3 regions of the Shewanella sp. SM21 genome follow, and region 1 is predicted to be linked to each of the others. Evidence: predicted binding sites of a transcription regulator. Region 1 holds the regulator's gene; each other region holds the start of a gene.
The links. Region 1 encodes NrdR, which represses ribonucleotide reductase genes. Its sites were predicted from a motif close to AAACACNANATNTNGTGTTT; they were not measured.
Positions count from the first base shown of each region.

Region 2: a site for NrdR is predicted at 4,800-4,819, ahead of nrdD (anaerobic ribonucleoside-triphosphate reductase). Genes of this name have one in related genera too.
Region 3: a site for NrdR is predicted at 2,914-2,933, ahead of nrdA (class 1a ribonucleoside-diphosphate reductase subunit alpha). Genes of this name have one in related genera too.

Region 1 covers NZ_JAKKRL010000004.1:46,886-54,426, forward strand. The annotation lists gene ettA (energy-dependent translational throttle protein EttA) at 1-859, opposite strand, end outside; gene glyA (serine hydroxymethyltransferase) at 1,049-2,302, shown strand; gene nrdR (transcriptional regulator NrdR) at 2,591-3,040, shown strand; gene ribD (bifunctional diaminohydroxyphosphoribosylaminopyrimidine deaminase/5-amino-6-(5-phosphoribosylamino)uracil reductase RibD) at 3,147-4,325, shown strand; gene L5L94_RS06365 (riboflavin synthase) at 4,376-5,032, shown strand; gene ribBA (bifunctional 3,4-dihydroxy-2-butanone-4-phosphate synthase/GTP cyclohydrolase II) at 5,128-6,231, shown strand; gene ribE (6,7-dimethyl-8-ribityllumazine synthase) at 6,362-6,841, shown strand; gene nusB (transcription antitermination factor NusB) at 6,853-7,257, shown strand; gene thiL (thiamine-phosphate kinase) at 7,336-7,541, shown strand, end outside.
Region 2 covers NZ_JAKKRL010000007.1:206,317-213,857, forward strand. The annotation lists gene L5L94_RS11410 (hypothetical protein) at 1-668, opposite strand, end outside; gene ribA (GTP cyclohydrolase II) at 726-1,340, opposite strand; gene L5L94_RS11420 (YibL family ribosome-associated protein) at 1,614-1,970, opposite strand; gene nrdG (anaerobic ribonucleoside-triphosphate reductase-activating protein) at 2,085-2,546, opposite strand; gene nrdD (anaerobic ribonucleoside-triphosphate reductase) at 2,651-4,768, opposite strand; gene L5L94_RS11435 (hypothetical protein) at 5,030-5,719, opposite strand; gene L5L94_RS11440 (MarR family winged helix-turn-helix transcriptional regulator) at 5,839-6,318, opposite strand; gene L5L94_RS11445 (NADP-dependent oxidoreductase) at 6,465-7,475, shown strand.
Region 3 covers NZ_JAKKRL010000002.1:426,415-433,955, forward strand. The annotation lists gene gyrA (DNA gyrase subunit A) at 1-815, opposite strand, end outside; gene ubiG (bifunctional 2-polyprenyl-6-hydroxyphenol methylase/3-demethylubiquinol 3-O-methyltransferase UbiG) at 1,201-1,911, shown strand; gene L5L94_RS04005 (HAD family hydrolase) at 1,913-2,584, shown strand; gene nrdA (class 1a ribonucleoside-diphosphate reductase subunit alpha) at 3,088-5,376, shown strand; gene nrdB (class Ia ribonucleoside-diphosphate reductase subunit beta) at 5,451-6,581, shown strand; gene yfaE (class I ribonucleotide reductase maintenance protein YfaE) at 6,620-7,045, shown strand; gene L5L94_RS04025 (FAD-dependent oxidoreductase) at 7,381-7,541, opposite strand, start outside.

The sequences.
Region 1 (7,541 bases):
CCTTAGACTGACGGCCTTTGGCGCCTTGACGTACCCATTCCAATTCTTTGGCAATGGTCTTTTGGCGAGCGCTTTCGGTGGCTGATTCTTGCTTCAGACGGGCATCTTTCTGCTCAAGCCATGAAGAATAGTTACCTTCCCACGGAATACCTTCACCGCGGTCGAGTTCTAAAATCCAGCCAGCGGCATTGTCGAGGAAGTATCTGTCGTGGGTAATCGCGACCACAGTACCAGCATATTCCTGCAGGAAGTGCTCAAGCCACGCCACAGATTCAGCATCCAAGTGGTTGGTGGGTTCGTCCAGTAACAGCATTTCTGGCTTTTCAAGCAGCAAACGACAAATCGCTACGCGGCGACGTTCACCACCGGATAACACTTCGATTTTTTCATCCCAATCTGGCAGACGCAGGGCGTTGGCGGCGCGCTCAAGGACGTACTCTAAATTATGGGCATCTTGGGCTTGGATAATGGCTTCGAGTTCGCCTTGCTCTTTCGCAAGGGCGTCGAAATCGGCATCCGGCTCGGCGTATGCGGCATAAACGGCATCGAGGCGAGTCAGGGCATTTTTTGCCTCTGCTACCGCTTCTTCAATCGCTTCACGCACGGTTTGATTCGGATCGAGTTTAGGTTCCTGCGGCAGGTAACCGATTTTCAATCCCGGCATTGGGCGCGCTTCACCTTCAATTTCGGTGTCGATACCCGCCATAATGCGCAGTAGTGTCGACTTACCTGAACCGTTGAGGCCGAGTACGCCAATTTTGGCGCCGGGGAAAAAGCTTAAAGAAATATCTTTAAGGATCTGCTTCTTAGGCGGAACAATTTTACCCACCCGCAGCATGCTGTAAACAAACTGAGCCATTTTTCTCTATCTTAAGTGACTAATGATGCGGCTAATTCTACTCGATTGCGCGCCGAACTCAACTCGACAATGAGCCAAGTTCAAGCACTATCTGCAGGAATTTCATGTTTCAAATACTGGGATTGTGACCGCGTTCCGAGTAGAATACCGCGCAACCCTACCTATAAGAATTGGCAGCTGGAGTAAGCAATGCTGAAAAAAGATATGAATATCGCAGATTATGATCCGGAACTGTTTAAGGCAATTCAGAATGAAACTCTGCGTCAAGAAGAGCATATTGAGCTGATTGCTTCTGAAAACTACACCAGTCCACGCGTGATGGAAGCGCAAGGTTCACAGTTAACCAATAAGTACGCTGAAGGCTATCCAGGCAAGCGTTACTATGGTGGTTGTGAGTATGTGGACGTAGTTGAAACCTTAGCGATTGAACGTGCGAAAGAACTGTTTGGCGCAACTTACGCTAACGTACAACCTCATTCAGGTTCACAGGCAAACAGCGCGGTTTACATGGCATTGTTAAAACCTGGCGATACCGTACTGGGCATGAACTTAGCCCACGGTGGTCACTTGACCCACGGTTCACCGGTTAACTTCTCTGGCAAACTGTACAACATCATTCCTTATGGTATCGACGAGTCTGGCAAAATTGACTATGACGAGATGGAGCGTATTGCCTTAGAACATAAGCCTAAGATGATGATCGGCGGTTTCTCTGCCTATTCAGGTATCGTTGATTGGGCAAAAATGCGTGAAATCGCAGACAAAATCGGTGCTTATTTATTTGTCGACATGGCGCACGTTGCCGGTCTTATTGCTGCGGGCGTTTATCCAAACCCAGTACCACACGCGCACGTTGTGACATCTACGACCCACAAAACCTTAGCGGGTCCCCGTGGTGGCGTGATCCTATCTGCTGCTGACGATGAAGACTTGTACAAAAAGTTGAACTCTGCGGTATTCCCAGGCGGTCAAGGTGGCCCATTGATGCACGTTATCGCAGGTAAAGCGGTTGCGTTCAAAGAAGCCCTAGAGCCAGAATTTAAAGTGTACCAACAGCAAGTGGTTAATAACGCTAAAGCTATGGTTGAAGTGTTCCTTGAGCGCGGTTACAAAATCGTCTCTGGCGGAACCAGCAACCACTTAATGCTAGTTGACCTGATTGGTCGTGACTTAACGGGTAAAGAAGCCGATGCCGCTTTAGGTAGCGCTAACATTACTGTGAACAAAAACTCAGTGCCAAATGACCCACGTTCACCCTTTGTGACCTCAGGTGTGCGTATCGGTACGCCAGCCATTACGCGTCGCGGCTTTAAAGAAGCGGAATCGAAAGAGCTGACGGGCTGGATTTGTGACATCCTTGATGATGCGAACAATCCTGCTGTGATTGAACGTGTGAAAGGCCAAGTATTGGCACTTTGCGCACGTTTCCCTGTTTACGGCTAATTTGCCTATGCATCTACGCTTAGTAGATGAAGGGCCGAGATTGATCGCCGACTGACTTGATACTTATCACATCAGGTACTTAGCATCAGGCACTTAACATCAAGTAGTTAACATTAGGTTGTTAAGCTCAGGTAGTTAACCTCAGCCCATAAATAGGATAAAATCCCATGGCCGCATCTTGCGGCCATTTTTATTGGTAACATCTTAGGCTTAAATCCATTGCGTTTGACTGAGATTTAACAGGTAAAGCCATTAACGCTTTACCACCATTCACTGGCAGGAGGCTCAATGCATTGTCCATTTTGCAGCGCGACAGATACTAAAGTCATCGATTCCCGATTAGTGGCAGAAGGCCACCAAGTGCGCCGTCGCCGAGAATGCACCGAATGTCATGAAAGATTTACCACCTTCGAAGGCGCCGAATTAGTCATGCCTAGGGTGATTAAGCGCGATGGTTCACGCCAACCCTTCGATGAAGAAAAACTCCAAGGTGGCATGTTGCGCGCCGTTGAAAAACGCCCCGTATCTATGGATGAAATCGAGCAAGCACTCAGCAAAATCAAGTCGACTCTGCGCGCCACGGGAGAGCGGGAAGTGCCGTCAGAAATGGTCGGTAACTTAATGATGGAGCAATTGATGAGCCTAGATAAAGTCGCCTACATTCGTTTCGCTTCTGTGTACCGTGCCTTCGAAGACGTGTCTGAATTTGGCGAAGCCATCGCCAAACTGCAAAAGTAGTCATTGAGTTTTGTCGCCGACAAGGCAGACGTGCAGTTGCTAACAGCATGAAAAACAGATTTTATAAGACTGGTGAAAGCCGAAACCTTTAACAACAGGGTTGAACATGAGCTTGAACATAAGTTGGTCCGTACTCGATACCCAAATGATGAGCCGCGCGATTCAATTGGCGCGCAAAGGCTTTTACACCACGAGACCCAATCCCAGTGTGGGCTGCGTTATCGTTAAAGATAACCAAATCATTGGTGAAGGTTATCATCAAAAAGCGGGTGAACCCCACGCCGAAGTGCATGCGCTACGTATGGCTGGCGAACGCGCCCGCGGCGCAACGGCCTATGTCACTTTAGAGCCCTGCAGCCATTATGGCCGCACGCCGCCCTGCGCCTTGGCGCTGATCAATATTGGCGTTAAACGCGTAGTCGTGGCGGTGGAAGATCCTAATCCGCAAGTAGGTGGTCGCGGTATTCAAATGCTGCGTGACGCCGGTATTGAAGTGGATGTGGGATTACATCGCGATGAAGCCTATGCCTTGAATTTAGGCTTTATGAAGCGCATGGAATCGGGTTTACCCAGAGTCACAGTCAAATTAGCCGCGAGTCTCGATGGTAAAACCGCGCTGTCTAACGGTGTGTCTAAATGGATAACCGGTCCAGAATCTCGTCGCGACGTGCAGCGATTACGTTTACGTTCCTGCGCGCTAGTCACGGGGATCGAAACCATATTGGCAGACGATCCTTCGCTCAATGTGCGTTATCAAGAGCTTGGTGGCTTAAAAGACAGTCTAACCGAAGCGCAACTGTTGCAGCCATTAAGGGTGATACTCGACAGCCGCGCCCGTTTGCCGTTATCCGCCGCCTGCTTAGCTATCGTATCGCCGATACTCTTGGTCTCGACCGTGGCTTATCCTGCAGAGTTTCAAACACAATTGCCCTCCCATGTGAGTTGCCTCGTGTTACCTGCAATTGCAGGTCGCGTCTCATTGCCTGAACTATTAAGCTATTTAGGCCAAAGCTGTAATCACGTGTTGGTGGAAGCGGGTGCAACCTTAGCGGGCGCATTTTTAGCAGAGGGGCTTGCCGATGAGTTAGTGCTGTACCAAGCGATGAAAATCCTCGGTGGGTATGGGCGTAATCTGCTGCAATTGCCCGATTATCAAACCATGGCACACATTCCTGCACTAATTTTGGTAGATGAGCGCAAATTAGGGCCAGATACCCGTTTAACTTTGAGCGTTATGCTTGATACCTCTTTATCTAAATCGAATTGGAGCAAGATAACCGTTTAACCTTGAGTCTTATGCCTTATTACTTCTTTATTTAATTAAGTGAGTTAACCATGTTTACTGGGATTATTGAAGCCGTTGGCACCCTGCGCAAACTGGAGCGTAAAGGCGATGATATTCGTCTTACCGTGGCGAGCGGCAAACTGGATTTAAACGATGTACGTCTAGGCGACAGCATTGCCACTAACGGTGTGTGCTTAACGGTTGTGCAGCAATTAGCCGACGGTTATGTGGCTGATGTCTCTGCCGAAACCGTGAGTCTAACCGGCTTTGCTCACTACAAAGTGGGCACTAAGGTGAATCTTGAAAAGGCCGTCACCCCAACCACACGCTTAGGCGGCCACATGGTCAGTGGCCATGTGGACGGTATTGCAACGGTTGAGCAACGCTTAGTGCGTGGTCAAGCCATCGAGTTTTGGTTAGCCGCACCCGCAGAGCTTGGGCGTTATATTGCCCATAAAGGTTCCATCACCATTGATGGCGTGAGTTTGACGGTTAACGAAGTGGACGGCAGTCGATTCCGCTTGACCATAGTGCCGCATACCGCGGGGGAAACCACGTTAATCGACCTGCAAGCGGGCGATAAGGTGAATATCGAAGTGGATTTAATCGCCCGTTATCTTGAACGCTTGATGAATTATGATGGCAAAGACAGCAAGAGCGGTGGCGTCACCATGGAAATGTTAGCCCGTGCCGGCTTTGTGCGTTAGTGCACAGGAGCAGATTATTTAACTTAAGCTTATCGGCAGCTTAGGTTATTTAGGTATAGAATTTCATAATAACAGCAAAATCATAAGGTCCTACAATGGCGCTGCACAGTATAGAAGAGATCATCGAAGATATTCGTCAAGGCAAAATGGTTATTTTGATGGATGACGAAGACAGAGAAAACGAAGGTGATTTGATCATGGCGGCCGAAATGGTCACGCCAGAAGCGATTAACTTTATGGCGAAATATGGCCGTGGGCTTATTTGCCAGACCATGACTAAAGCCCGTTGCCAGCAGTTAAATCTCCCCTTAATGGTGACGAATAATAACGCCCAGTTCTCGACTAACTTTACGGTTTCTATTGAAGCGGCAGAAGGTGTGACTACCGGTATTTCGGCCCACGATCGCGCTGTAACGGTGAAAGCGGCTGTGGCTAAGGAGGCTAAAGCGTCTGATTTAGTGCAACCAGGGCACATCTTCCCGCTAATGGCACAGGACGGCGGCGTATTAACCCGCGCAGGCCACACTGAAGCTGGCTGTGATTTAGCCCGTCTTGCGGGACTTGAGCCATCGGGCGTTATCGTTGAGATTTTGAACGAAGACGGCACTATGGCACGTCGCCCAGATTTAGAGATCTTCTCCGAGTTGCATGGCATCAAAATCGGCACTATTGCGGCTTTAATCGAGTATCGCAACACCAAAGAAACCACGGTTGTGCGTGAAGCTAAATGCAAACTACCGACCCGTTTCGGCGAGTTCGACATGGTGACCTTCAGAGACACTATCGACAATCAACTGCACTTTGCCTTAGTCAAAGGTGAGGTGAAAGAAGATTGTTTGGTGCGCGTGCATTTGCAAAATACCTTCAACGATTTACTCCACTCAGAGCGCGATCAGCAACGCAGCTGGCCACTCGAAAAGGCGATGGAGCGTATTTCTGCAGAAGGTGGTGTATTGGTTTTACTCGGGAATCAAGAACATCCCTGTGAAATCCTTTCTAGGGTGAAAGCCTTTGAAGCTGAAGATCAAGGCCAAGCGCCTGCTTCTGCAAAATGGCAGGGGACGTCGCGCCGTGTGGGTGTTGGCTCGCAAATTCTCGCCAGCCTTGGTGTGACTAAGATGCGTCTGCTCAGTTCGCCTAAACGCTACCACTCACTTTCAGGCTTTGGCCTTGAAGTGACTGAGTATGTGGCGGACTGAAACCCAAAGTTACACTGAAGTAAAATTAACAATTTCTGATAATTTGCATAGGGCTCTGGGCAATTGGCTGTGATATCATGTCGCCACTTTTCGCCCCGAGCTGGGTGCTTTAGCTAAATTAGGTAAGATAATGAACGTAGTTCAAGGTAATATCGAAGCGAAAAATGCCAAAGTTGCGATTGTAATTTCGCGTTTCAACAGCTTTTTAGTTGAGAGCTTGCTTGAAGGTGCACTTGACACGCTGAAACGTTTTGGCCAAGTCAGCGACGACAATATCACTGTTGTCCGTGTACCAGGTGCGGTTGAGTTGCCGCTAGCTGCGCGTCGCGTAGCTGCCAGTGGTAAATTCGACGGTATTATCGCATTAGGTGCGGTGATCCGTGGTGGTACTCCTCATTTTGATTTTGTTGCAGGCGAATGTAATAAAGGTCTAGCTCAAGTTGCTTTAGAATTTGATCTGCCTGTTGCTTTCGGTGTTTTGACCACTGATACCATTGAACAAGCGATTGAACGTTCAGGTACCAAAGCGGGTAACAAAGGCGGCGAAGCTGCTTTAAGCCTGCTTGAAATGGTCAATGTTCTGCAAGAACTTGAACAACAGTTGTTATAGTAGGAAAAATAATGAAGCCTTCTGAGCGCCGCAAGGCCCGCCGTTTAGCCGTTCAAGCCATCTATTCATGGCAACTAAGCGGGAATAATATTGCCGATGTCGAGCATGAGTTTTTAACTGAACAAAGTCTCGACGGTGTTGATGTAGCTTATTTTCGTGAGCTATTTTCAGGCGTTGCAACGAAGAAAACCCAATTGGATGAGCTGATCATCCCGCATCTGGAACGCCCGATTGATGAAGTGTCTCCAGTAGAGAAAGCCATAGTTCGTTTAGCGACCTATGAGCTGACTTTCCGTAAAGATGTGCCATACAAGGTCGCGATTAACGAAGCGATTGAGTTGGCAAAAGCTTTCGGTGCGGACGAGAGTCATAAGTTTGTGAACGGACTGCTCGACAAACTGGTTGCACGCAAGTAATAAAGACAAACGGTATCTTAGGATACCGTTTTTCATTGCTAACAAAGGTGGCCGATGTAAGTCGTGCCAAACTGTACAGTGAAAGAATTCCAATTAATTGAATGTTATTTTAGCAACCGCGGCCCCACTCGCCGTGATGTGAAGCTTGGCATCGGTGACGATTGCGCTTTAGTGCAACCTGCAGAAAACAAGTCGATCGCTATCTCCTGTGATACCTTAGTTGAAAATGTCCATTTCTTCCCCGATATGCCTCCCGCTGCCTTAGGTTACAAAGCTTTAGCGGT
Region 2 (7,541 bases), on a different contig from region 1:
GTTTGTAGTACTGCAAATTGATCCGAAAACTTACCATAGTGCTCACTGTACCCAGCAAAGCGTAATCTCGATACCCACACAGCATCCTGCCCTGCTAAGGTAAAGTCATACAAGCTACTGATCCCTGAGGCGATAATAGCAACGTTATCGTTTTTATCGAAGTTAGTGCCAAAACCGATATCTAAATACCCTTCCATTCGAGTATTTTCGCTCGCCTGCCAATGATGCTCAAAACCTGGGGTAACTGTCATAGTGCCTATCGACGACGGTAACTCGCCTTCAGTGATATCTTTGGCTAAATAATCAAAAAAGCCAAAGGAGATAGGTAACCGTAACCAAGTTTGGCTACCGCTATCTTTCTTCAAATCAAAAGTTAACGGAATACTAACGACGGTGGCATTTTGGTTTGCAGCGCGGTAAACGCCAGTGCCAAGATAACTACCAAAGGCGTAAACAGAATTTGGATTAGTGCTAGTTTCTATCGGATTACTACCATTAGCATTATTAGGTGCATGATTGATAGAAAAGTCGGAATAATCCGCTTGAGATGCAGATATAAATGTATTTGTAGCAGAGACACTATCGGCAAAGGTGGTAGGAATAACGCTCAGTAATGCCAAGCACATTAGCGACAAGCTTAATAGCAACCGACTGAAACAATGGCTCAATTGACTTAAACCTTCCTCATTTTTAACTCAATCGGTCGACTCATCATGATGACAAAACTACTTATTTTCATCCATAAAATGATATTCAGACATCATGTGTCCAAGCTCAGTGGATTTAGTTTTTAAGTACGCTTCGTTATAACGATTTTTACCAACTTGCAGCGGTACGCGCTCAACCACTTCGATGCCAAACTCCTTCATCGCTTTCACTTTACGCGGATTATTGGTCATCAAACGCACATGCTTCACCCCTATCTGTTCCAGCATAGGCTTGATCATGTCGTATTTACGCATATCCGCTTCGAAACCGAGTTGCTCGTTGGCTTCAACCGTGTTGGCGCCTTTATCTTGCAGCTCATAGGCGCGAATTTTATTCAGCAAACCAATGCCACGGCCTTCTTGGCGTAAATAGAGGATAAAGCCACTGCCCGTTTCCGCAATATTTTGCATGGCAGCTTGTAACTGAAAACCACAGTCACAACGCAAGCTAAATAAAGCATCGCCGGTTAAACACTCGGAATGAATACGGCCCAACACAGGTTCATCCGCACTGAGCGTACCGAATGTGAGCGCAACATGCTCTTTACCTGATTCGGTATCTTCAAAACCATGCATGGCAAACACGCCCCAAGGAGTGGGTAACTTTGACGTCGCGACATATTTTATCGACATACTTAACCTTAACGACAACTCTCATTCCATGAGACGAATAAGATCCCTAGAAACAAAACGAGGATTAGGCACTTAGCCAACTAAGCGCACCATTCTAAAGTGTTTTCGAACAATCCAGAAATACTTTAGTGTTTTAATCAACTAAACCAAACATGAATGTCTTTTCGATGGGCAGCACGAAGGAATGGATTAAAACGAAGCAGTGCATTAAATACAAGGAGCACAAACACGTGATCGACACTCGATCCCGTGCCAGTGACATCCTATCCCACATTAAAATTTTGCGGGAGCGTATCCAGTAACTTCCGTTAGCCCCATTTCACGGCCGATAGCCGTCATAGGGTGGATTACCACAAGCCCTTTGACAGACTTTTTCAGTTTGCCCATGTCTGCTTGTTCCGCTTTTGTCAAAGCACGATGGAAAGGCAAACCTTTAATATCTGACCCTTGCTTATTCAATAAGCGGGTTTGTTGCCCTTTCACACTGCCGATTTGCTTAGTGACCGCAGCGATTTCGCGTTTGAACTGGGCAATAATGACGTCATCGCCTCTTTGTTCAGCCGCAGCAAGTTTACGACGAAATTTATCTAATTTATCGTTAAGCTGCTGCAGTTCTTGCTTTAAATTCATTCTGTTACCTTAAATTACCTAAGTTAGCCACAGTAAAATCTTAGCCTGATTATGCTAGCGTCTGTGTCAAGGCCTGAGATTATAGCAGCAAGTTACAGATCCTCGTTACCGCTTTTATAACAAACGAATGATCTGATTGCTGCTACCGCGAAAGACAAGACTCGGATCGGCAAGACTTTGTTCAAATTTTCCGTCCACCAGCACATCAATATAAGCCAACACGGCGCGCTGTTCATCACTCAACTCATCGAGCACATAACCTGTCCACAGCCAAATATCCTTCCCCTTACACTCAGCCTTGACTCGTTTGACGAGCGTCAAAATGGCACTGAGATTGACAGGCAATAAAGGATCTCCGCCCGAAAGCGATAAACCACGGCGCACAATCCGCTGATCATTGAGATCGGCAATAATCCTATCTTCCATCGTCCTATCAAACACATGCCCAGAACGGGGATCCCACGTGCTTTGGTTGTAACAACCGCGGCACTGGTGCTCACAGCCAGAGACAAACAAGGTCGCACGGGTACCTGGGCCATTGACCACATCGATAGGGAAATATTGATGGTAATTCATTGATGGTCACTCATAGTGCATTTCATCTTTTAACACTGACACTCATCCCGTGGCACTATTTGATGCCACGGAATAAGTCTAACAGGCAGAATAAGGTAATAGTGTTACAAGTGTTTGATCCTGCGTTTTACTTCTTCTTGCTTGCCATAATTAAAGGGCCGCGCATCAGGACTGCCTAAGTAACCGCACACACGGCGCGTCACAGAAACCCGACTAGGCTCATGATTGCCACACTTAGGGCAAGTGAACCCTTTACTGGTACAACTAAATTCACCGGTAAAGCCACAGTCGTAGCATTCATCAATTGGCGTGTTAGTGCCATAGTAAGGCACGCGGCTGTAGCTATAATCCCAGACGTTTTCCAGCGCTTCGAGGTTATGCTGCATATTGGGATATTCGCCATAACAAATAAAGCCGCCGTTCGCGATAGCGGGATATGGCTGTTCAAAATCAATTTTATCGTAAGGGTTAACACTTTTTTCCACATCGAGGTGGAAACTATTAGTGTAATAGCCCTTGTCCGTCACCCCTGTGACTAGCCCAAATTGCTTCGCATCCAGTTTACAAAAACGGCTGCAGAGACTCTCACTTGGCGTGCTATACAGACTAAAGCCATAACCTGTTTCGGCCTTCCATGCATCCGTGGCCGCTTTAAGATAGGCTACAATAGCGACGGCTTTTTCCCTCAATTGTGTATCATCAAATACATGGGTTTGGGGGCCATAGAGTGCATTCATGGTTTCATGCAGTCCAATGTAACCGAGTGAAATCGACGCACGGCCATTTTTAAAGATTTGCGCCACATCATCATCAGCGCGCAAGCGTACACCACAGGCGCCTTCCATATAGAGGATAGGTGCCACGCGGGCTTTAACACCGTTCAGTCGCTCAATACGGGTATCCAGTGCTTTACGAGCTAATACTAATCTGTCATCTAAAATGCGATAAAATTCAGCTTCATCGCCATTGGCTTCTAAGGCAATCCGCGGCAGGTTTAAACTGACCACTCCCAAATTATTGCGCCCTTCATGCACAAGCTCGCCATTTTCTTCATAGGTGCCTAAAAAGCTACGGCAGCCCATTGGGGTTTTAAATGAACCGGTCACTTTCTCGACTTGCTCGTAGTTGAGAATGTCGGGATACATGCGCATTGTCGCGCATTTGAGCGCCATCTGTTTTACATCGTAATTGCAATCGCCCGCTTTATGATTAATACCATCGCGAATCGCAAACACTAGCTTAGGGAATACTGCCGTCTTGCGATTTTTACCCAATCCCGCCATCCGCACTTTGAGCATAGATTGCTGAATTAAGCGTGATTCCCACGACGTACCTAAACCAAACCCAAAGGTCACGAACGGTGTTTGGCCATTGGCGGTGTGTAAAGTATTGACCTCATATTCCAAAGACTGGAATGCATCGTGACATTCTTTTTCAGTTTGCGCCGTGGCAAAGGCTTTGGCGTCGGTAATCTTCCAATTCAGGGCAATTTGGTAATGCTTGTCGTAGCTCTTAGCGACAAATGGCGCTAACACTTCATCGATACGGTTGATAGTAGTTCCGCCATAGATATGACTCGCCACTTGGGCAATAATCTGCGCGGTCACCGCTGTCGCTGTTGAAATAGACTTAGGGGTTTCAATTTCGGCATTACCCATTTTAAAGCCGTGGGTCAACATGCCAGCTAAATCAATCAACATGCAGTTAAACATCGGGAAAAACGGAGAGTAATCTAAGTCGTGGTAATGGATCTCGCCCGCTTCATGGGCAGCGACTACATCCTTTGGCAAAATATGACTCTTGGCGTAATGTTTGGCGACTATGCCCGCGAGTAAATCCCGCTGAGTAGGAATGACTTTTGAATCTTTATTAGCATTTTCATTGAGTAAAGCCGCATTGCTTTGCTCAACTAAACCACGGATTTCGAGGTTGAGTTTACTGGTCGCTTCACGGCACACATCTCTGTCGTGGCGGTATTCGATATACACCCGCGCCAGGGACTTGTACGGCCCTTCCATCAGTAAATTCTCAACCGCATCTTGTAGATGGTGGATATCGACTTCAGCTAATGGCGCGACGCTCTGACTGATACACGCTGCCACTGTCGCTGCATAGTCGCCATCCTCTATTCCAACTGAGTTTGCAGCGGCATTCACTGCATCCCTTATCCTTGTTTCATCAAAAGGTGTGCGGCAACCATCACGCTTAATTACGACTGGCATTGTTCAGTTCCTCTCCATCTCGCCTAAAAATTAACACTACATCTAGTGATTTTAAAAGCATAAAACACAATATGTAGAGCATTAGGCTACAATGACGGTAAGGAGTCCATGATCCAGATCATAGTTTTTAGGATGAAATAAAAGAACAAACAAGAACTGCAGCTAGGCCCAATTATCTGAAAATTGCGCCTTGACCTGCTGATTAAACCCAGCTAGTTGAATGCGTGACAATTTGTGTTTATCACGCACTATGGATGTGAATTAACGTTTAGCAAGCGCAAGATAACTACTGAGTTGGCCCGATGCTGACTGATGCGCCCCCATAGATGAGGCGAGTTGCATCATAGATTTTAGCCCCTGCCACTGCTGCTTTTGAGCATCCGTAAGCGGAGGTTCAGAATTCAAATAATCCGTCAATTGGCTAAGGACTTTCGTGGCCTTCTGGGCTAGCACCGGCGACTGAGCATCATCCATATTGGTTAAGACGTTCTTAGCATCAACTAAGGTATTGATAAGAGGATTATTGGGTGATTTTTTAGCTAATGATTTGATTTCATCATCTAAAAAATCTTGCAACGATTGTTTAGTCGGCGTTGTTGTGCTCGGCACTGTAATACCGTTTTTCGATAAACGCTCGAGTTGCACATCCGATAAAATGCCATCTTTTTGTAAGCGCGACACCAATGCGGGAATATCGGCGACGCCAAATTGACCATCGGCAAAAAAATCCTTCGCCATCGATTGAATTTTCTGTGCGCGTTGCGCCCGTGGCGACAGCGCTATCTCATCGGTTTTACCTTTATCGGGTTTGGTAGCATCCGTCTGCGTTTTATTTGTTTCTGTCGTAGTATCGGTTTTAGCCGTGCTCGTCTTTTGGCTATTGGCACCATAAGCATCGGCGATACTGGCACTGCTGCGATTAAGATTAAAGGCATTTAAAATAGAATTCATCGTCAAAAATTCGGCGTCTAAGACTCAATGACGGTTTTAAAGCAAAAACTAAGCCAATCAAGTATTAATCAGTGCAACCCCTGAGTTAATAGCATCACTATGCATAAACTAACTTATATCTAGGACTGTATGTCTTCGATCAAGGCAAGACATTGCCGCCTTAGTAAATCGAGTGCCTCAGCGTCCATCTGCACTTTATCAAGCAAGGTTTGCTTCAAGGCAAGAGCTTCGTGCCTGATACCCTCTCCTTGACTTGTCAGAGTGATCAGCTTTTTCCGCTCATCTTCAATGCAGGCCAAACGCGTGATCAAGCCTTTTACCTCTAATCGCTTAACGATAGGCGTTAGCGTCCCCATATCGAGCTTAGTCGCCGCTGATAGCTGGGTTTGGCTACAGCCGTTTTGACGCCACAGGGTTTGCATCACCAGATATTGAGGGAAAGTTAACTCGTATGCCTCGAGTAGAGGCCGATAAGCACGCACTAATGCATTGCTCGCAGAATATAACGCGAAACAAACATTATCGGATAAACAGAGTGGAGCTTGGCTATGAGTCTGTTTTGTAGCGTCTAGCTCAGGTTGAGGTAAGCAATTCTGCACGTTTAAGCGCCTGTCATTTAAACATAACACTATCTTATCCGATCTGTCCCACCCCATCTAGTTTGCGCGCAAACTATTTGCATTCAATCTTAAAGCCACGTAGAGTTAACATCATTAGTTTGCGCACAAACAAAAAGTGATTTTTTATGAAGAGTATGACTGAAACCCGTGAAATCCATCTAGCTAGTCGCCCAGAAGGCATGCCTACAGCACAGAACTTTACTTTAGTAAATAAAGCGTTAGCACCTCTCGCTGATGGACAAGTGCTGATTAAAAATCTATGGATGTCGGTTGACCCTTACATGCGCGGGCGCATGGTTGATCGCAAGAGTTATGTTCCGCCCTTCGCCTTAAATCAAGTCTTAGAAGGCGGTGCGATTGGTGAAGTTATCGCGTCAAAAAACACCAAGTTCCCGGTTGGTACTAAAGTCAGCAGCATGCTAGGTTGGCGTGAACACGCAGTCACAGATACCGCAGGACTGACAGCTTTACCACTAACTACGCTTGATAATTCACATTTCCTCGGCGTACTCGGAATGCCAGGCATGACAGCTTGGACAGGACTGACTCACATTACAGATTTAAAAGCGGGTGAGACACTGTTCGTTTCCGCAGCCTCTGGCGCAGTAGGTAGCGTAGCCTGCCAAATTGGTAAACTAATAGGTGCTCGTGTAATAGCCTCTGTCGGTTCAGATGAAAAAGCTGAATTATTAAAAAGTTATGGTGTTGATGCGGTCATCAATTACAAGACTTGTGGCAATCTTACCCAAGCGTTGACAAAAGCCGCCCCAGAAGGAATTGACGTGTATTTTGAGAACGTCGGTGGCGAGCATTTAGCCGCAGCGCTGAGCAATATGAAAGATCATGGACGTATCGCTGTTTGCGGTATGATTTCGCAATATAACAACACAACTCCAACACCTGGCCCTGACAACTTAGCCCTAATTGTAATGCGAAAACTCAAGTTAGAAGGTTTTATCGTATCCGAACATTGGGCGCATTATCCTGAGTTCACCGCAAAAATGGCTCAATGGTTAGCGGAAGGCAAAGTCAAAGCAGAACAAACAATTTATCAAGGGCTTGAACAAGCACCTGATGCTTTTATCGGTCTATTTGAAGGTAAGAATCGCGGTAAAATGTTGGTAAAACTAGCCTAAGTCACCAACAAAGCGGTATAAACATCTCAATATGATATAGCAAATAGTCGGTATCGCGAAAGTGAT
Region 3 (7,541 bases), on a different contig from region 1:
AAACGGGCTTTGTTTACTTGATATGGGATTTCAGTGACGATTATACGCTCACGGCCATTATCTTCGGTTTCCACATCTGCCAGAGCACGCATGATCGCGCGGCCACGGCCAGTTTTATAGGCATCAATAATGCCTTTACGGCCGTTGATAATCGCTGCAGTGGGGAAATCCGGACCTGGAATGTATTCCATCAACTGTTCAATCGACAGTGAAGGCTCTTCAATCAATGCCAAACAGCCTTTCACAACTTCCGTTAGGTTGTGTGGTGGGATGTTGGTTGCCATACCTACCGCAATACCCGATGAACCGTTAATTAACAGGTTAGGTACGCGTGTAGGTAATACAGCTGGGATCTGTTCTGTACCGTCGTAGTTAGGGACGAAATCCACTGTCTCTTTTTCAAGATCAGCTAGTAATTGGTGCGCTAACTTATCCATACGGATTTCGGTATAACGCATTGCCGCCGCTGAGTCACCGTCGACCGAACCGAAGTTACCTTGGCCGTCTACTAAGGTGTAACGCAGTGAGAATGGCTGGGCCATACGGACGATAGTGTCATAAACAGCAGAATCACCATGGGGGTGATATTTACCGATGACGTCACCGACCACACGGGCTGATTTTTTGTAAGGCTTGTTCCAATCGTTCTTCAATTCACTCATGGCAAACAGAACGCGGCGATGAACCGGCTTTAAGCCGTCGCGCACGTCTGGTAATGCACGTCCCACGATAACGCTCATGGCGTAATCAAGGTACGAATTCTTTAGTTCGTCTTCGATATTAATTGGCGAAATAGATGATGCCAGATCAGTCATAAACTGCTCGTTCCCCTGAAAAATAGCTGACAACGTATAATCCGTATCATTGCCTAGCCCAAAAACGTGATTTGGCATTCTAACACAGTTATTTAATGTCGCCAGACCTATCATTATCGAATTGAGAGTCTGGTGGCTTAATAGATGAAAACACTGTCAATTTGGTCGTTTGTGCGATAAACAAGCGTTGAAATTCACGGCTTACGATGAGGAAAAATCGTCAAAGGGATAAAGTAAAAGGTCGATACGGAGCACAACAATTAACATAAAAGCAGATAACTGCTGAAAATTCACTCGACCACAAGGGCTTAGCTCAGTCGAGCACTTTGTTTATCAAACATAGTCGTTATAATAGCCGCACAATACAGCTTCTTCAGGTAATAGCATGCATCAGAATACCAATGTAGACCCACAGGAAATCGCAAAGTTTGAACGTATGGCCGAAACTTGGTGGGATCTCAACGGCGAATTTAAGCCGCTGCATCTATTAAACCCGCTGCGCTTAAACTATATCGATCAAACCGCAGGCGGTATTTTCGGCAAGAAAGTGCTCGATGTCGGCTGTGGTGGCGGCATATTGTCTGAAAGCATGGCCCGCATCGGCGCCGAGGTTGATGGCTTAGATATGGGTGATGAGCCCTTAGAAGTCGCCCGCCTACATGCCCTCGAAACAGGCGTGAGCATTAATTATGTAAAAAATACTGCCGAGGCCCACAGCCAAGATCATCAAGCCTATTACGATGTGGTGACCTGCATGGAAATGCTCGAACATGTACCCGATCCACAATCTGTGATTAAAGCATGCTGTGACATGGTCAAACCCGGTGGTCATGTGTTTTTCTCCACCATCAACCGCAACATTAAATCCTACGTGCACACCATTTTAGGTGCGGAATATTTGCTAAAAATGCTGCCAGTTGGCACCCACGAGCATAAAAAATTCATTAAGCCTTCGGAGCTGATTGAGCTAGTAGATAATACCGATCTTATCTGTACCGATGCCTTAGGGGTAAGCTACAACCCATTGACGGGCATTTTTAAGTACACGCCTAAGGTTGATGTGAATTACATGATAGCGACGCGTAAGGTTGATTAATATGAGTCTGGCACAGATCAAAGGCGTACTGTTCGATCTCGATGGCACCTTAGCCGATACCGCGCCGGATCTGGTGCAAGCCCTCAATTTAAGTCTTCAAGACGTCGGCATCGCCGCGCAGCCGTTAGCGGCCATGCGCTACGCCGCATCCCACGGCAGTTTTGCCTTAGTCGATGCCGCGATCCCTGATGCGGCAGAAGATCTTCGGTCTCAAGTACAGCAAGGGTTGCTCGCCCACTATCAGCGTATAAATGGCGATCATTGTGCGCTATTTACAGGCATAGCAGCATTACTCGATTGGCTCGAGTTAACTCAGCTGCCGTTTGGGGTGATCACCAACAAGCCTGCGCGCTTTACCCGTCCCTTATTGCGAAAACTGAATTTACACTTGCGTATGCCCGTTATCATCAGTGGCGATTCTACAAAACACCCAAAACCCCACACTGCACCTATGCTGTTAGGCGCACAACAACTGAACTGTGCTCCAGAGCACATTTTGTATCTTGGGGATGCCGAGCGAGATCTGCTCGCGGCCAAGGCTGCTGGCATGTTAGGCGGCGTGGCCCTATGGGGTTATCTGGGCGTGAACGACAAGCCGTTGCAATGGCCAGCGCACGCGCATTTTGCGAGCCCAACTGAGCTACATCAAGCACTAATCGAAGCATTGGCTTAACAACATCAACCAAAAACAGCGCCTACAATGCTCACGAATAAGGCATCCAATACGTAACTTCACTGACGAACATCAGTGTGTCAGCATACTATTTATGACCCACGGAAAAAGTCAGGCGGATAAAAGATCGGCACTCGTGAGCGATCGCGATCTAAAGAAAAGGATCGCCTAAAAATCCCCCATGAGTGTGACACGCTAACCTGAAATTGAGCTTCAAGGTTAGTCGTTACTAACGCAAAATTTTATCCTCACGTTATCCACAAGATGTCCCCTGAATTCAGACTTGCAAATAGGGGCAAACCTCACTATCTTGTATCCCATATAATTTAAAACACCATATCTTGTGTATAGGTAACAATCAGACACACTAGAAGCTCGCCGCTTAATTGACTCGTTTTTAACCAGTCAGCTGTATTTAAGGGACGATTATTGATTGTTTTACAAGGATACGTACGGTGATTTTGCTCACCTAAATACATATAAGAACCAAGGCCTATCTCCAAATGAATAGCACTATGACAGTCACAAAACGCTGTGGCGATCGTGAGAATATCGATCTCGAAAAAATACACCGCGTAATTACTTGGGCAGCCAAGGGATTAAAAAACGTTTCTGTTTCTGAAGTTGAACTTCGCTCGCACCTACAGTTTTTCGATGGCATCCCAACCGAAGCTATCCATGAAACCATTATCAAGGCTGCGGCGGATTTAATTTCTCCAGAATCACCAGACTATCAGTTCCTTGCTGCCCGTTTAGCGGTGTTTCATTTGCGTAAGAAGGCCTTCGGTCAGTTCGAGCCGCCCGCATTGTATGCTCACGTGACTAAGTTGGTTGAGCTGGGTAAATACGATCAACACATTTTAAGAGATTACACCCGCGAAGAGCTGGATGTGATGGATACCTATATCGACCACTGGCGCGATATGGATTTTTCCTACGCTGCAGTAAAACAGCTGGAAGGCAAGTATTTAGTTCAAAACCGTGTTACCCACGAAATCTATGAGAGCGCACAGTTCCTTTACATTTTGGTTGCGGCTTGCTTGTTTGCCCGTTATCCAAAAGAGACGCGCCTGAAATACGTTAAAGATTTCTATGACGCGGTATCAACTTTTAAACTGTCGCTGCCAACGCCAATTATGGCCGGTGTGCGCACCCCAACGCGTCAGTTTAGCTCTTGCGTACTGATCGAATGTGGTGACAGCTTAGATTCCATCAACGCGACCGCTTCGTCTATCGTGAAATACGTCAGCCAACGTGCGGGTATCGGTATTAACGCCGGTCGTATTCGCGCCTTAGGTAGCCCAATTCGTGGTGGTGAAGCCTTCCACACAGGTTGCTTACCTTTCTATAAGTATTTCCAAACCGCAGTGAAGTCGTGTTCTCAAGGCGGCGTGCGTGGCGGTGCTGCGACCCTGTTCTACCCTATTTGGCACTTAGAAGTCGAATCTCTGCTGGTATTGAAAAATAACCGCGGCGTCGAAGACAACCGTATCCGTCATTTAGACTACGGTGTGCAGCTGAACAAAGTCATGTATCAACGTCTGATCAAAGGCGAAAACATTAGTTTATTTAGCCCATCTGACGTACCTGGCTTGTACGATGCTTTCTTTGAAGATCAAAACGAATTCGAACGTTTATATGTGCAATATGAGCAAGACAGCAGCATTCGTAAGAAAACCATAAAAGCCGTTGAGCTGTTTTCACTGATGATGCAAGAGCGCGCTTCAACGGGCCGTATCTACATTCAGAACGTGGATCACTGCAACACTCACAGCCCGTTTGATTCAAAAGTCGCGCCGATCAGACAGTCTAACCTGTGTCTTGAAATCGCCCTGCCGACTAAACCATTAAACAACATCGATGATCCAGAAGGTGAAATCGCGCTTTGTACGCTGTCAGCACTTAACTTAGGTTCTATCAAAGAGTTATCTGATATTGAGCCATTAGCCGACCTCGCCGTACGCGCACTGGATAATCTATTGGACTATCAAGATTACCCTATCAAAGCCGCGCAAATCGCCTCGATGAATCGCCGTACCTTAGGCATAGGCGTGATCAACTTCGCTAACTATTTAGCGAAAAACGGCATGAAGTATTCCGATGGTAGTGCGAACGCTTTAACCCACAGAACCTTCGAAGCGATTCAGTACTATTTACTGAAAGCCTCAATGAACTTAGCCAAAGAGCAAGGTGCGTGTCCGTTATTCCACGAGACCACTTACTCTCAAGGTATTTTGCCAATTGATACCTACAAACGTGATTTGGATAAAATTTGTGCCGAACCATTGCACTTAGACTGGGAATCACTGCGTAGCGATATCAAGCAATATGGCCTGCGTAACTCGACGCTGTCGGCATTAATGCCATCAGAAACCTCGTCGCAAATCTCCAATGCGACCAATGGTATTGAGCCACCACGTGGCCTTATCAGCGTGAAATCGAGCAAAGACGGTCAGCTAAAACAAGTGGTACCTGATTTCGATACACTGAAAGATAGCTATGAATTGCTGTGGAAAATGCCAAGCAACGACGGTTACTTACAGTTAGTGGGTATTATGCAGAAATTCGTTGACCAAGCGATTTCTGCTAACACTAACTACGATCCTTCACGTTTTGAAGGCCGTAAAGTACCCATGCAAACCCTGCTGAAAGATTTGCTCAATGCTTACAAGTTAGGTGTTAAAACGCTTTACTACCATAACACTCGCGATGGTGCGTCGGATTCACACGATGACATCACCAATTTAGAGAAAGAAGATGACGGTTGCGCCGGCGGCGCATGTAAAATCTAGTCTTTAACTTTAACGTTAACGGTTTTATAGGGATCCCGATTGAGTGGATCCCTATCCATTGGAAAAATAGCACCATGGCCTACTCTACCTTCTGTCAAACACCTAACGATGCCACCCGTGAACCTATGTTTTTAGGTCAATCGGTCAACGTGGCTCGTTACGATCAACAAAAATATGAAGTGTTCGAAAAACTGATAGAAAAGCAGTTATCTTTCTTTTGGCGCCCGGAAGAAGTAGACGTCAGTCGCGATAAGATTGACTACGGTGCATTGCCTGATCATGAAAAACACATCTTTATTTCGAATCTGAAATACCAAACCCTACTCGACTCGATTCAAGGCCGCTCGCCCAATGTGGCCTTTTTGCCGCTGGTGTCACTGCCTGAATTAGAAACCTGGATTGAGACTTGGTCTTTCTCTGAGACGATTCACTCGCGCTCATACACCCACATCATTCGCAATATTGTTAACGATCCTTCAGTGATCTTCGACGATATCGTCGTGAACAAAGAAATCTTAAGCCGTGCGACCGATATCGCCGCTTATTACGATCATTTGATCCAACTGACTCAGATATTCCATTTACTCGGTGCAGGAACCCATGTCATCGATGGCAAAGAAGTCATAGTAAACACCCGCACCCTGAAAAAAGCCTTGTACCTGTGCATGATGTCAGTCAACGCCCTAGAAGCCATTCGTTTCTATGTTAGCTTCGCCTGCTCATTTGCCTTTGCTGAACGTAAGCTCATGGAAGGTAACGCGAAAATTATTCGCTTAATCGCCCGTGATGAAGCCTTACACTTAAACAGCACTCAGCATATTTTAAGCATCATGCAAGGCGGTAAAGACGATCCAGAAATGGGTGAAATTGCTGCAGAATGCCAACAGGAAGCTTTCGATTTATTCTTCAAAGCCGCAGAGCAAGAAAAAGAATGGGCCAAATACCTGTTCAAAGACGGCTCTATGATAGGTTTGAATGAACAGATCCTGTGCCAATACGTTGAGTTTATTACTAATCAACGCATGAAGTCGGTGAATCTACCGCAACCATACCCAGAAATAACCAATCCATTACCTTGGATGAAAAACTGGTTAGAAAGCGATGCAGTGCAAGTTGCACCACAGGAAGTTGAAGTCTCTTCATACCTTGTCGGCCAAATTGACTCCGCGGTTGATGGTGATGAGTTCCTCGACTTCGATCTATAAGACACTTAAAAGTGACGTTACAAAATGGCATTAAAACAGTGACATCAAAAAAACGGCCACAAAACCTGTTTGCGAAGGCGCCAATCGTGCGCCTTCAAGGTCAACCTGTGTTGCTCTTTACCGAGCAACAAGGCACTTTGCTGCAAGCGCTCGAAGCCAAAAAAGTCAAAATCTTCTCAGAATGTCGCAACGGTTTCTGCGGTGCCTGCAAAACACGCGTCATCAGCGGAAAAGTCAGCTACTTAAACGAACCCTTAGCCGAACTCAAACATGATGAATGTTTACCCTGCTGCTGTGTGCCTACCGAAGATTTAGAGCTGGACTTGTCACCTGAAGGTGCAGCTGTGGTCACCTATGCGTGTCAATCTCATCAGAATAAAGCCAGTTTGGCTAAGCCAAAGCAAACACAAAATGTAGCAAGTGACACATGCACGCAGAAACAGGCAGTGTTTGAAGACTCATAACGGCAAGACTCGATTGTTCAATAAGCTGCTTTAAACAAGATGTGGCGTTAAAACCCAAAATCGCTTTAAAACAAAAATGAGCTTTTAAACAAAGAGTATCTCTTAAACAAAGAGTAGCTTTAAGACAAACAGCCCCTTTCAATACAGCCTTATTCAATCCGCGCCATTAGATACCAAACGTTTTAAAACCCACTATTCTCCCTTCCCTCTATTTACAATGCATTCACACAAAAAAAACTAAAACAACCTAAAACAAAAAAGCCTGAACACAAGTTCAGGCTTTCAGAATCTAACATTGAATACTTAAGATTTAAAACGTAAGTCTTATCGACTTTCTATAAACGCATTGCCAGTTCAGCGCCTTGGCGGATTGCACGCTTAGCATCAAGCTCTGCCGCGACATCTACGCCACCAATCAGATGCACAGGCAGGCCCGTCGCTTTCATCTCATCCACTAACGTGCGATTCGATTCTTGCCCAGCACACAAAACGACGT